Regions from separate parts of the Cellulomonas algicola genome, predicted to be linked through region 2. Evidence: riboswitches for the same ligand, from Rfam matches in the RefSeq annotation. Region 2 holds a riboswitch; the other holds the start of a gene.
The links. Region 2 has a riboswitch for cyclic di-GMP ahead of KOV94_RS13040 (glycosyl hydrolase). Riboswitches for the same ligand answer to the same signal wherever they lie in the genome.

Region 1: another riboswitch for cyclic di-GMP. It lies ahead of KOV94_RS11275 (BldC family transcriptional regulator); the one in region 2 lies ahead of KOV94_RS13040 (glycosyl hydrolase).

Annotation. Positions count from the first base shown of each region.
Region 1 is NZ_JAHKSJ010000013.1:149,851-156,223, forward strand. Features, by position in the region: gene KOV94_RS11235 (ATP-binding protein) at 94-486, opposite strand; gene KOV94_RS11240 (STAS domain-containing protein) at 612-992, shown strand; gene KOV94_RS11245 (rhodanese-like domain-containing protein) at 998-1,429, opposite strand; gene KOV94_RS11250 (cysteine dioxygenase) at 1,426-1,974, opposite strand; tRNA gene KOV94_RS11255 (tRNA-Asn) at 2,411-2,483, opposite strand; gene KOV94_RS11260 (hypothetical protein) at 2,557-3,066, opposite strand; tRNA gene KOV94_RS11265 (tRNA-Ile) at 3,126-3,199, opposite strand; gene KOV94_RS11270 (DUF1206 domain-containing protein) at 3,319-4,128, shown strand; cyclic di-GMP riboswitch class I at 4,206-4,280, shown strand; gene KOV94_RS11275 (BldC family transcriptional regulator) at 4,296-4,511, shown strand; gene KOV94_RS11280 (TetR/AcrR family transcriptional regulator) at 4,626-5,168, opposite strand; gene KOV94_RS11285 (YhgE/Pip domain-containing protein) at 5,207-6,373, opposite strand, start outside.
Region 2 is NZ_JAHKSJ010000015.1:196,892-203,264, forward strand. Features, by position in the region: gene KOV94_RS13015 (YitT family protein) at 1-213, shown strand, start outside; gene KOV94_RS13020 (hypothetical protein) at 259-447, opposite strand; gene KOV94_RS13025 (VOC family protein) at 637-1,011, shown strand; gene KOV94_RS13030 (glycoside hydrolase family 26 protein) at 1,078-2,556, opposite strand; gene KOV94_RS13035 (glycosyltransferase) at 2,546-4,108, opposite strand; cyclic di-GMP riboswitch class I at 4,462-4,536, shown strand; gene KOV94_RS13040 (glycosyl hydrolase) at 4,677-6,373, shown strand, end outside.

The sequences.
Region 1 (6,373 bases), on a different contig from region 2:
CCGCCCTCCGGACCACGACCGCGTGCGATCCGTCGACCGTAACCGCGGGTCCGGGGCGCCGCCCGCCCGGTGATCGGCGAGTGCGCCCGCCCGTCACCAGCGGATCGTGAACCAGACGACCTTCCCCGCGCCGCGCGTCGGGCGCCATCCCCAGCCCGACGTCACCGCGTCCAGGATGTGCAGGCCGTGACCACCCGGCAGCCCCTCGCGTCCCGTGCGGCGGCGGGGGGCCGTCGCGGTGCCGTCGTGCACCTCGAACGTCACCTCGCGGTCGCGGTGGACCGCTCGCACCGTGATCGCCTGCGAACCGGGCGCGTGCCGCACCGCGTTGGTGAACGCCTCGCTCATCGCGAGCTGGACGGAGTCGACCACACGCTTGGGCGCACCGGCGTCGCGCGCCCGCTCCATCGACCACGCACGCGCCCGCGCGAGGGACCCCACGGAGGACGCGAACGAGCGTTCGTTGCCCTCGACCTCCGCGTGCACCCGCCGACCGTACCCGCCCGGACGCGTCCGTGCGCACCGGCGACGGGCGCGTCGCCCGGTCGGCCAGGCGGCGGTGTCGCGCGTCGCGTACGACGGTGCCCGCGTCGAGTCGTCATACTGGGCACGTGACGTCACCGACACGCCTGGACGGCGCAGACGCCCCGCAGGACGGCCTTCGGGTCGACCCCGAGCACCCGCACGTGCTGCGCGTCGACGGCGACGTCGACGTCGCGTCCGTCCTCGACCTCGCCGACGAGCTCGGCGTCGCGCGCGGCGAGCTCGGTCCGACCCTCGTCGCCGCCGGGGTGCGCGAGATCGACCTGACCCGGGCCACGTTCATCGACTCCTCGGTCATCGCGGTGCTCGTGACCGTCGCGTCCCACCAGTCGTCGCGCGTCCCGCTGCGCGGCGCGTCGGGCAGCCCGCTGATGGCGCTCGAGGCCTCGGGCGTCGTGTCCATGTTCGACCGGGACGGCGAGGGCGACCGGGACGACGCCGCCCGCTGAGCCGGTCAGGCGTGCACCGTGCGCGCCGTCCCGCCCACGGGCACCCCGGCGGTCGGCAGACCCGCCGCTCGCCACGCGCTGAACCCGCCGTCGACGTCCGTCGCCCGGTGCAGCCCCAGGTCGGCGAGCGACGCCGCCGCGAGGCTCGACGTGTACCCCTCCGAGCACAGCACGACGACCTCGACGTCGTACCCGGTCGCCTCGGGGATGCGGTGCGCGCTCGCGGGGTCGAGCCGCCACTCGAGCACGTTGCGCTCGATGACGACGGCGTCCGGCACCTCGCCCTCGGCCGCCCGCTGCGCGGCGGGGCGGATGTCCACGAGGAGCGCACCGCGCTCGACCGCGGCCCACGCCTCGTGCGGCGTGAGGCGGTGCAGGCGCGCGCGAGCCTCCGCGAGGACGTCGTCGATCGTGCGGCGGCGCACCGCGGCGGTCACGCGTCCGTCTCCGGCTCGTCGGTGTCGACGGTGCGCGTCGGCACCAGCACGCCGTCCGGCCCCGCACCCCAGTAGGTCACGCGGGTGAGCGGGGGAGAGTAGGCGTGGATGCTCACGGCCGGCTCCGTCCCCGCGTTGACCACGTCGTGCAGATCACCCGGCTCGACCGTCTGGGTGCGCCCGGCCGCGAAGCCCTGCGGGACGGGCGCGCCGTCGTCGCCCGGGCGGAGCTCGGTCAGGGTGCCCGCGGCGACGGTGAACGCCGCGGACGACCGACCGTGGTCGTGCAGCTCGGTGCCCTGCGCGGGCAGCCACGTGAGGAGCCACACGTCGACGCCGGCCGGTGCGTCGAGCCGGGTCCACCACCGTCCGCTCTCCTGGAAGCGGACGAGCGGACGCCAGCGGTCCGGGCGCGCCGCGATCGACCGCACGAGGTCGGCGAGCTCCGCGGTGCGGAGCGTGCCGGGTGCGGCGGCTGCGACGGGTGCGACGCGCGGGGCGGGTGCGGTCGCCGTGGTGGGCGGCAGGGTCAGGTCGAGGGTCATGGTCGTGTCTCTCCGGTGCGTCGAGAGGCCGACGCGGCGGCTGCGCGCAGGAGGCGCACGCGTCACGGCGTCGACCGGGGGCTGCTCCGGCGTGGTCGCCGGTGGATCAGGACGGGCAGCAGCGGCGACAGCGACACGACCGGCGCGCGAGGGCCGGCGACGCGGGGACGCGGACGGAGGAGGACGTCGTGGTCGGCACGGGTGGGTCCTTCCTCTGGGCGTCGACGGGCGGGAGACGACTCGCTCCCGGCAGGCGGCAGACGTCACCACAGCGCTGCTCGCAGGGCAAGGGGGAGCGGCGCACTTCCCACGATCCGGATGGCACGGCGTCGCGCGCAGGCGTGGGGCGGCCCTGCTGCGCGGCCGGGGCGGAGATGTGGCGGTACGACGAAGGCCCCCGCTCGGCGTGGTGCCGGGCGGGGGCCTTCGTGGGAAGCTCCCTCGACTGGACTCGAACCAGTAACCGTCCGATTAACAGTCGGATGCTCTGCCAATTGAGCTACGAGGGATCGCGCGGGAAGAAACTCTAGCAGCCGTCGGAGGGTGCTCCGGACCACCCGAGGCGCCCGGCGGCCACCCGCGTCAGCGGGGCAGGCCGACCGCGTCGCGCGCCTCGGCCTCGGCGACGTCGAGCGCCGCGGAGACGACGGGGTCGTCGACGTCCACGCCCGCGTCGCCCAGCACCTGCGTGAAGATCTCGCCCTCCTCGTCGCGCCGCAGCGCGAGCCGGACCTTGCCGCCGCCGGGCACCGTGACGGGCACGGCGTGGACGACCGACTGCTGCACGCGCTCGCGGAACGTCTGCGTGAAGCCCACGGACGCGGAGTCCTGCGCGAACGGCAGGCGCGACGTGCCGCCCCAGACCCAGGTGACCGTCAGCACGCGCGTCGCGGGGTCGAGCGACCCGCGGTCCACCTCGCTCCAGGGGACGCGGGCGACCTTGCCGTCCTCGAGGAGGTGCAGCGCCCGACGGGACGCGACCGCCCACCGGCCGTCGCTCAGGTGCGCCTCGACGAGGACGCGGTCGCCGGGGCGCAGGTCGAGCAGCGCGCGGTCCGCCGCGGGGAGCCGGCGTCGACGGGAGAGAGCCACCGGGCAACGGTACCCGCGCGGGGTGCGGCGCCCGCGCACGCGCGGGGAGGGACGTCGGGTGGGGCAGGTGGGGCTTGAACCCACGACCCACGGATTATGAGTCCGCTGCTCTGACCGGCTGAGCTACTGCCCCGAGGCGGAGCCCAGGCTACGGCAGTCCCCTCCGGTCGCGGGGGTGCCCGTTCGCTGCCACGATCCGACGCGACGGAGCACGGGGGACGACCGGGGGGAGAGCGGGGTGGTGAGGCGCAGATGAGCGGGAACACGACGCACGCCGAGCACGGCTGGGAGCTCGCGGCGCGGGCCGGGTACGCGGTGAGCGGGGTGCTGCACGTGCTCATCGGCGTGCTGGCCCTGCAGGTGGCGGTCGGCAGCGGGAGCCAGCAGGCCGACCAGTCGGGCGCGCTGGGGACGGTCGCGTCGACGCCGTTCGGCGGCGCGGCGCTGTGGTTCTTCGTGGTGGCCTTCGCGGCGCTGGGCGCGTGGGAGGTCGCCAAGGCCGTCCGCGGTGCGCCGCCCACGTCGGGTGGTGGCGCGCAGGGCTCGCGGACGAACGGGTGGCGTGCCAAGGCCGCGGGCCGCGCGCTCGTCTACCTCGCGCTCGCGGCCGCGTCGTTCGCGTTCGCGCGTGGCGGCGGCACGTCGAGCGAGCAGCAGACGGCCGACCTCACGTCGCGCCTCATGTCCGCGCCCGGCGGTCGGATCCTCGTCGCCGCCGTCGGCCTGGCCGTCGTCGGCGTGGGCGCGTACCACGTGGTCAAGGGCTGGAAGAAGAAGTTCCTGGCCGACCTGCACCGCCTGCCGTCCGGGACGGCGGGCCGCGTCGTGGAGCGTCTGGGCGTGTGGGGCTACGTGCTCAAGGGTGTCGCGCTCGGCGTCGTGGGCGTGCTGTTCGTCGTCGCGGCAGCCAAGGCCGACCCGCAGGCGGCGGGCGGCCTGGACCAGGCGCTGCACACCCTGCGCGACCAGCCGGGCGGGCCGTTCCTGCTCGGCGTCGTCGCGCTGGGGCTCGTCGCGTACGGCGGGTATGCGTTTGCCCGTGCGAGATACGGGCGGCTCTGAAGTTCACCCGTTTGCCGCACGCAACTGACGCGGAGTTTCTTGACTAACTGTCCAGAAACGGTCATAGTTCTTGTTGTCAGCGACAACGGCAAACCCGCCGCAAGGTGGGGACGCAAAGCCACGGGACCCACGAGGTCAGCCGAGCTACCGAACGACAGGAGATGACCATGGCTGTGACCACCGACGCCCCCCTCACGCAGGGTGCCCTTCTCACCCCCGGCGAGGTCGCGGTCCTGTTCCGCGTGGACCCCAAGACGGTGACGCGCTGGGCCCAGGCCGGCAAGCTCTCGGCGGTCCGCACGCTGGGCGGGCACCGTCGCTTCCACGAGGCCGAGGTGCGTCAGCTCCTCCAGGGCGTCCCCACGCAGCGCGCGGGCGAGTGACCTTCCGCGGCTGCGCCGCGACCTGCACGACCCCGGGACGCCGGCGGTGACACCAGTCGCCGCCGGCGTGCTGCTGTGTCCGGGCGTGGGGTGACGCCCCACTCGGCGGTGCGGTCAGCGGACCGTCGTCAGGACCGCCGACCGCACGTCCTCGAGCGAGCGCTCCGGCTGGAACACGAGCCACTCGAGCCCGGCCACGACCGTGGCACCGAACAGCGCCGCCGCCGTGAGCGACGGGTCCCGGTCGGGCCATGCCGCCGCGACGGCACCGGCGAACACCCCCATCGCGTCGTCCCGCAGCGCGCGGATCGAGTCCTGCCACTGCCGGCCCGTGCGGAAGACCTCGGCGACCATGACCTTCGCGAAGTCGGGGTGGTCGCGGACCTGCGTGAGCAGCTCGGTGACGAGCGCGTCGACCGCGTCGGTGCCGGTCAGGCCGTCGGCGGCCGCCCGCAGCGCCGCGGTGAGCCGCGCGACGCCCTCGGCGATGATCGCCTCGAACAGCTCGGCCTTGGAGCCGAAGTTGTAGAACACCGACCCCTTCGCGACGCCCGCCGCGGCGGCGATGTCGTCGACGGCGGTCGCGGTGTAGCCGCGCTCGGCGACGAGCGCGAGGGCCGCGTCGACGATGTGCCGCCGGGTGTCGGTGGTCCGCATGCGTGCAGCCTCCCAGAACGTGCGCCCGCGGGCGCCGGTCAGATCGTGAGTGCGGGGTGCAGGCGCGAGAGCGTCCACGTGCGCATGCGCCCCGCCCGCCACGACGTCACCGCGAGCGACGCGACGAGGAGCGTGACGAGGTAGGCGACCGCGGTCCAGAGCCGACCGTCGGGGTTACCCGTGAGCAGCGCCCGCAGGCCGTCGACGCCGTAGCTCATGGGCAGCAGCGGGTGCAGCGCCCGGAAGAACGCCGGCGACGTCTCGACCGGGTACGTGCCGCCCGCCGACGCGAGCTGGAGCACGAGCAGCGCGAGCGTCGCGATGCGTCCGGCGGCCGTGCCCAGCAGCGCGAGGAGCATCTGCTGCACCGCGAGGAAGGCGGCGACCACGAGCACGGTGAACGCGAGCGCGCCGACCGGGTGCGTCGGGGTCAGCCCGACCCCCACCCGCAGGACGGTGAGCAGCACCACGACCTGCACGATCCCCATGACGAGTGCGGGCGCGTACCCGGAGAGGGCCGCACGGGCGCCGCGCGCGGGCGTGGTGAGCGCACGCGGCGGCACCGGCCGCAGGATCATCCACGTCACGACGCCGCCGAGGAACAGCGCGAGCGGCAGGAAGAACGGGGCGATGCCCTCGCCGAACCCGGCCGCGGTCGCGCGGTCCGTCGCGTCGAGCCCGACAGGCTCGGCGATCGCGGCGGCACGTGCCGCCCGGGTGCTGTCGTCGTCGGCCGGGACCTGCGCCGCGCCGTCGTCGAGCGAGCCCGCGAGCGTGGCCGTGCCCGCGCCGAGCTGCCCGGTGCCGTCGACCAGCCGGGACGCGCCGTCGGCGACGTCCTGCGCGCCCGACGCGACCTGCGCGGTGCCGTCGGCGAGCGTACGCGTGCCGTCGCGCAGCGACCCGGCGCCGGCGGCGACCTGCGCGGTCCCGTCGTGCAGCGCAGCCGCACCGTCGGCGACCTGGCGGGCGCCCGTGTCGAGCGCGTCGAGCTGCTGCCGGGCCGCGGCGAGGGTCGCGGCGTCGGGCAGCCGGTCCGCGGTCGACGCGAGGTGCGCGAGGATCTGCGCGGCGTCGGCGTCGCCCGCCTGCGCGCGTGCGGTGAGGTAGGCGGTGAGCGTCTGCAGGTCGGCGGGCAGCCCGGACACGCCCGCGACGAGCCCGTCGACCTGCGCGGCCGCGGCGTGCACCCCGTCGGCGACCTG
Region 2 (6,373 bases):
AGCGTCGGCGGGTTCTCGATCGTCGCCGTCCTGCTGCAGGAGCGGTCGGGCATCCGCGCCGGGCACGTGCTCATGGCGCTCGACACGCTCGTCGTCCTCGCGGCGCTCACCGTCGCCCCGCCGCTCGACGTGCTGGTGTCCGCCGCGGGTGCCGTGCTGCTGAGCCTCGTGGTGACGTTCAACCACCGGCCGGGCCGCTACACGGGCTTCTGATCCGCCCGCGTCGGCCGTCGGCAGCGCACGCCGAGGCGGGGGACGTCACCCGCCGTAGAACGACTTGAGCAGCTCGTACGCGACGATCGCGGGCCACACGACCGCCTTCGGGATCGCCAGGACGAAGTCCCAGAAGCCCACCCCGGCCGAGAAGTAGTAGACCGCCGCGCCGATGATCCCGAGGCCGTAGACCGCCCCGCCGCCCGCACCGCCCGCGTCCGAACCCTTTGCCATCTCGCACTCCCGTCGTCTCGCGCGTCGTCCCCTCGACCGGCACCCTCCCGCCGTGGCGACGGCGGCGGCATCACCCGCGACGGGCGGTTCCGGGGTGCGCGCGAGGGCTGGACGGCGTGTGGGTGGTCCGCGGGACCATGGGACGGACGCCGCCGGGGACGTCCGGCGGGCCGACCGAGGGGGTCTCCCGTGGAGTTCAGGCTCGAGCTCGTGATCGTCCCCGTGAGCGACGTGGACCGCGCCGTCGCGTTCTACTCCGAGAAGGTCGGGTTCGTCGTCGACCACGACCAGCGCGTGAGCGACGACGTGCGGTTCGTGCAGCTCACGCCGCCCGGCTCGCAGTGCTCGATCGCGGTCGGGCTCGGCCTGTCCGACGCCGCGCCCGGGTCCGTCAAGGGCCTCCAGGTCGTCGTCGACGACGCCGACGCGGCGCGCGCGTTCCTCGTCGAGCACGGGATCGACGCGCCCGAGGTGCAGGAGTTCCCGTGGGGCCGGTTCACCGGCTTCCGGGACCCCGACGGCAACGAGTGGTCGGTCCAGCAGCTCCCGGCCTGGCGCGGCTGACGCGCGACCGTCGACAGACGACGACCCCCGACCCCGGCGGCGGACCGGGGTCGGGGGTCGCGTCGGTCACGGTCGGGGCAGCCCGATCCCGGTGCGGGCGAACCCGTCGGCGGCGGCGCGCAGCGACTGCGGCGACGAGTCGAGCCGCCAGTCGTTGGTCGAGCGGCCGCTGCCCTCGCCCGACGTGACGGCGAGGCTGAACCAGCCGATGCCGATGATGTCGCTGTTCTCCGGCCGGGCCAGCCCGTCGAACAGGTTGCTGATCCACTGCGCCTTCTTGCCGCCGCGCTCGGTCGCCCCGATCTCCGCGAGGAAGATCGGCTTGCCGGGTGCGGCCTCGCGCAGCATCGGCAACGTCATGGCGTACGTGTCGTCGAAGGTCGGCACGGGGTCGCCCGGGCGGTAGTAGCCGGACATGCCGACCCAGTCGACGTACTCGGGGCCAGGGTAGAACTGCCGCGGGTGCGGCTGGCTGGGGATCTTGTTGACGCGGTTGGGCGCCCACAGCCACACGACGAGGTCGTTCGCGCCCTCGGCCTCGAAGATGTCGTGCACGTGCCGCCACATCTCGACGTACTGGCCCGGCTTGTTGCCGTTGACGGACCCGCCGTCCCAGCCGCGGATCTCCGACCACGGGTACCACGAGCCGTTCATCTCGTGGTCGAACCGGATGACGAGCGGCAGCCCGGTGGCGGTGATGTCGCGGGCGTACTGGTGCAGGTAGTCGTCGAACGCGCCCCCGATGATGCGGCTGAGCGAGAACTCGGGCACGTCGCTCGTGATCGAGCCGATCTGGCTCTGGCTCTCCCACGTCAGCAGGGGGATCTGCCCGCGGCTCCACGCGGCCTGCACGGCGTCGGGGCGGAACGGGGTGTCCCACGACTGGAAGTAGCCGCTGACGTTCGCGTTGCGGTTGACGGCGGCCTCGACGCCGTTGAACTCGGCGTAGTCGAACGGGCTCTGCGTCGTGTAGAGCCCGAACAGCTGGCTGGCGGCGAGGATCTGCGACTTCGTCATCGACGCGGTCACGGGCGGTGGCACGTAGCCCTTGGGGTTCTCGACCTTCCAGGACAGCTCCTGCACCTGCCGGCGCAGGTCGGCGATCTTCGCGGTCGTGTCGACGGCGGCGGCGTTGTGCCGCTCGCGCGTCGCCTTGAGCTCGCCGTTCACGACGTTGGCGGTGTCCGCCTGCGCGGCGGCCTCGGCCTCGGCGCGACCGAGGGCCTGCTGGGTCGCGACGAGCTCGGCCTGCAGCGCGTCGAGCTGTGCCTTGAGGTCGTCGGCGCGGGCCTTCTGGACGGTGTCGAGCACGGGAGGCCGGCCACCGGTGAGCTTCTCCTCGGCGGCGGTGAGCTGGGTCTTGAGGTCGTCGGCGCGGGCGCGCTCGGTCTGCAGCGCGACCTCGGCCGCGGAGGGCCCTTCCCAGAAGCGCTGACCCTGCGGCGTGGACCACGCGAGGCCGGTGACCAGCAGGAGCGCGACGACGAGGGCCGCACCGCTGATGCGCTGACGTCGGCTGAGGCGGAACAGGCGGTCAGAGAACATACGCGAGGGCCTCCACGCTGAGCAGGGCACCGCCGAGGAGGTAGGGCACGGCGGCCTTCGGGTTGAGACGGCGTCGCCGGGGCGGGGGAGCCGGGTGCGTCCGGACGTACGTGAGCGTCTCGGTGCGGCGCGCGGCCCGGGTCTCGGCCGCCGTCCGGGTCCCCTGCGGACCGTGGCCCGGGCCGCCGGCGACCGGGACCCCGGACGGCGGGGTGTCGCCGACGGACGGCAGGGCCGCGTCGATCGGGCGCCCGGCGTCCGTGCGCAGCGCGTCCTCGGCGACGTCGAGCACCCCGTCGGACGTGTCCGCGGAGTAGGCGTGCGCCCGGGTGCCCCACGACGCGACGTGCGCCATGCGGAAGAACCCGAGCAGCCGGATCGGCATGAGGAAGAACGTCGAGAACACGATGTACGCAGGCAGCAGGAGCAGGTCGCGCGGGACCTCCCGCAGGTGCCGCATCTGCCGCAGCGCCATCGACAGCCAGCTGGCCGCGACGACGAGCCCGACGAGCAGCACGACGCCCTGCCACCCGGGCCGCAGCTCGAGCAGCGGCGTGTAGAAGTTGTAGCCGGTCGCCGCGAGCGTGCGGTACAGGCCCCCGGCCCACGTCCCGAGCAGCAGGAACGGCAGCAGGATGTCCATGACGAAGAAGAACCCGAGCACGGGGGCGTGCCCGGTCATCCAGGGCAGCATCCGCAGGGTGTTGTACTGGCTGCCGCGCGCCCAGCGCAGCTGCTGCTTCGCCATCTTGCGCAGCTTGAGCGGCGCATCGGTGTAGACCAGGCTCGTGTGCTGGTAGACGGTCCGGTACCCCTGCTTGAGCGTGAGGTTCGTGAGCGTCCGGTCGTCGGAGACCTCGAGGAAGATGCCGAGGAACTCCTCGCCGAGGAACTGCGGCATCGCCCGCACGAGGACGTCGCGGCGGAACGCGATGGTGCGGCCCGGCAGGCACCCGACCTGGCCGAGCGCGGACTGCGCGGGCATCGCGTACAGCGCGCGGCTGTTCTCGAGCCAGTCGGCCCAGCGGGTGATGAACTTGCGCCGCGGGTCGAGGATCCGCTGCCGGGTGGTGACACCGCCGACCTTGGGGTCGTTGAACGGCTTCACGAGCTCGGTGAGCGTGTGCGGCGTCCAGATGGTGTCGCTGTCGACGAGCGCGATGATCTCGCCCGTCGACACCTCCACCCCGATGGCAACCGCATTCCTCTTCCCGGCGACCGGGGTCCAGATCCGGCGCACTTCAGGAAAGTCGTCGCAGACGGATTCCAGCGCGGTGTTGCGCGGTCCGTTGATGACGACGACCACCTCGTGGGGCTGCTGCTCGGTGATGCGGCGCAGCACGTCGTGGAACAGGTCGAGCGGTTCGTCGACGACCGGGATCACGACCGACGTGGTCGCGTGGCACGGCTCCGTCCACGTGCGGTAGCGCGCGGAGAGGACGACCTTGACGAGCCAGATGAGCCAGACGAGAGCGGTGAACAGGGCGAAGAGGTAGATCTCGAACGGGGCGTCCGAGAGCAGGTCACGGACCTGCAGCAGGAAGATGAGCACGCGGGAGCTCCTCGTGTCGAGGCGTCGGCTTCTTCAACGCGGCGGGCTTCGGGGTCGCGCGGGGTCGGCGGCGAGGACGTCGCGGGGGAAGGGCGGCTCGACATCGAGCGGTGAGGCGGCGCGGCACGCGTTCGGAGTCCCCCCGGTCTCCGAGCAGTCGTGCGGCGCCGGATCCCGTTTTCGGGAGCGGCCAGGTCCGGCGTACCGGACAAGTGCTCACAGTTTCCACGAGTCGCCCGTGAAGGAAAATACCCGTCCACAAGTTGGTCACTACAGATATGACTGGATGAACAATCGTCTAGGACTTACGTCCTATATACATGTCCAGGAGTGTGCTCGTACGCTTGTTCGGTCAGCGACAAGGGCAAACCTGCCGCGAGGCAGGGACGCAAAGCCATGGGGCCCTCGAGGTCCGCCAGGCTGCCGAACGACTCAGGGGGCTCCTCACTTGCGCACGTCCACGCCCGTTCCGGGCGCCATCACCCATGCCCGGACCCACCCGACCGGCCGTCTCCGGGGCACCCGTGCGTCCCGGCCCGGCACGACCCGCCGCCGCGCCGTCGTCGTCGTGACGACCCTCGTCGCCGGCCTCCTCGGCACCGGCGTCGCCGCACCCGCGACCGCCGCCGAGCCCGCGCCGGGCGACGCCGCCGCGGCCCTCACCCCGCAGGACGGCCTGCTCTTCGGTGCGTTCGTCGCCAAGGGCGCGACCACGCAGGAGGAGGCCGTCGCGACGTTCGAGGACACCGTCGGCCGCAAGCTCGACACCCAGCGCCTCTACCGGCAGTGGGACGAGGACCTGCGCGCCGGTGGCGTCGCCTCGGCCGTCGAGCGCGGCCGCACGCCCGTCCTGTCCGTCGCGACCAAGCGTGTCGACGGGACCAAGGTGAGCTGGGCGTCCATCGCCCGCGGCGACCAGGACACCACCATCGCCGCCCAGGCCGCGACCGTCGCGGGCCTCGGCGTCCCGCTCTACCTGACCTTCCAGCACGAGCCCGACTACGCGACGGGCTACGGCACGGCCGCCGAGTACCGCGCCGCGTGGCGGCACTACGTGCAGGTCTTCCGCGACAAGGGCGTGAGCAACGTCGTCTGGACGTGGATCGTCACGCCCACGCCGTTCGCCGCGAACGCGACGACGACCGCCGACGCGCTCTACCCGGGCGACGACGTCGTCGACTTCGTCGGGCTCGACGTCTACAACTGGAACGGCTGCAACCCCGGCGGCCCCAGCTCCTGGCAGAGCGTCGCGACGCAGTCGACGGCGGCCCGGGCCTTCGCGCAGAAGCACGGCAAGCCGATGATGGTCGCCGAGTGGGGCTCGGTCGAGGACCCGACGAACGCGCAGCGCAAGGCCACCTGGCTGCGCGACTCGATGACCACGTGGACGAGCTGGCCGGAGGTCAAGGCGGTCCTCTACTTCCACCAGCAGGGCAGCTGCCCGTGGTGGGCGGACTCCTCGTCGACGACGCTCGGCGCGTTCCGGTCGATCGCGGCCGACCCCTCCGCCCGCACCCGCACCACCGCGTGGCTGCGCGTGTCCGCGACGCACGGCGCCGCACCGCTCGCCGTCACGGTCGACGCGTCCCGCTCGTGGGCGGCCGGCTCGGTGCCCGGGGCGGGGATCGCGTCGTGGACCCTCGACCTCGGCGACGGCTCCGCACCCCTCACCGGCACCGGCACGCCGCCCGCCACGGTGAGCCGGACGTACGCCGCGGGCACCTTCGCGCTGCGGCTCACCGTGACCGACACCGCCGGCCGCACCGCGACCGACCGCGTGTCCGTCGAGGCCGCACCCGTGCCGACGGTCACCGTGTCGGCCAAGGACGTCACGACGACGTCCGCGACGTCGCAGGCGCTCGTCGACCTGCACGGGTTCGCGGGCACCGTGCGGTCGGAGTGGGGCACGACGACCGCCTACGGGACGACCGGCCCGGTCACGTCCGTCCCGGCGGTGTCGTACGCGAAGGCGGTCAACCAGCCGCTCGGGACGCTGCAGCCGAACACCACCTACTACGTGCGCACCACGACCACGACGCCCGCGGGCACGACCGTCACCACGAGCAGCTTCGAGACCGCCGGGAAGCCCACGTCGTCGAAGCAGTGGACGTCCGGCACGACCGCGACGTCGACGACGTTGGTCGCGCAGGTGCACCCGCACCGGCTCGCGACCACGGCGTGGATCGAGTGGGGCACGACCACGGCCCTCGGCCAGGCCTCCCCCGTGACGTCGGTCGCCGCCCTCACCTACGAGAAGTCGGTGTC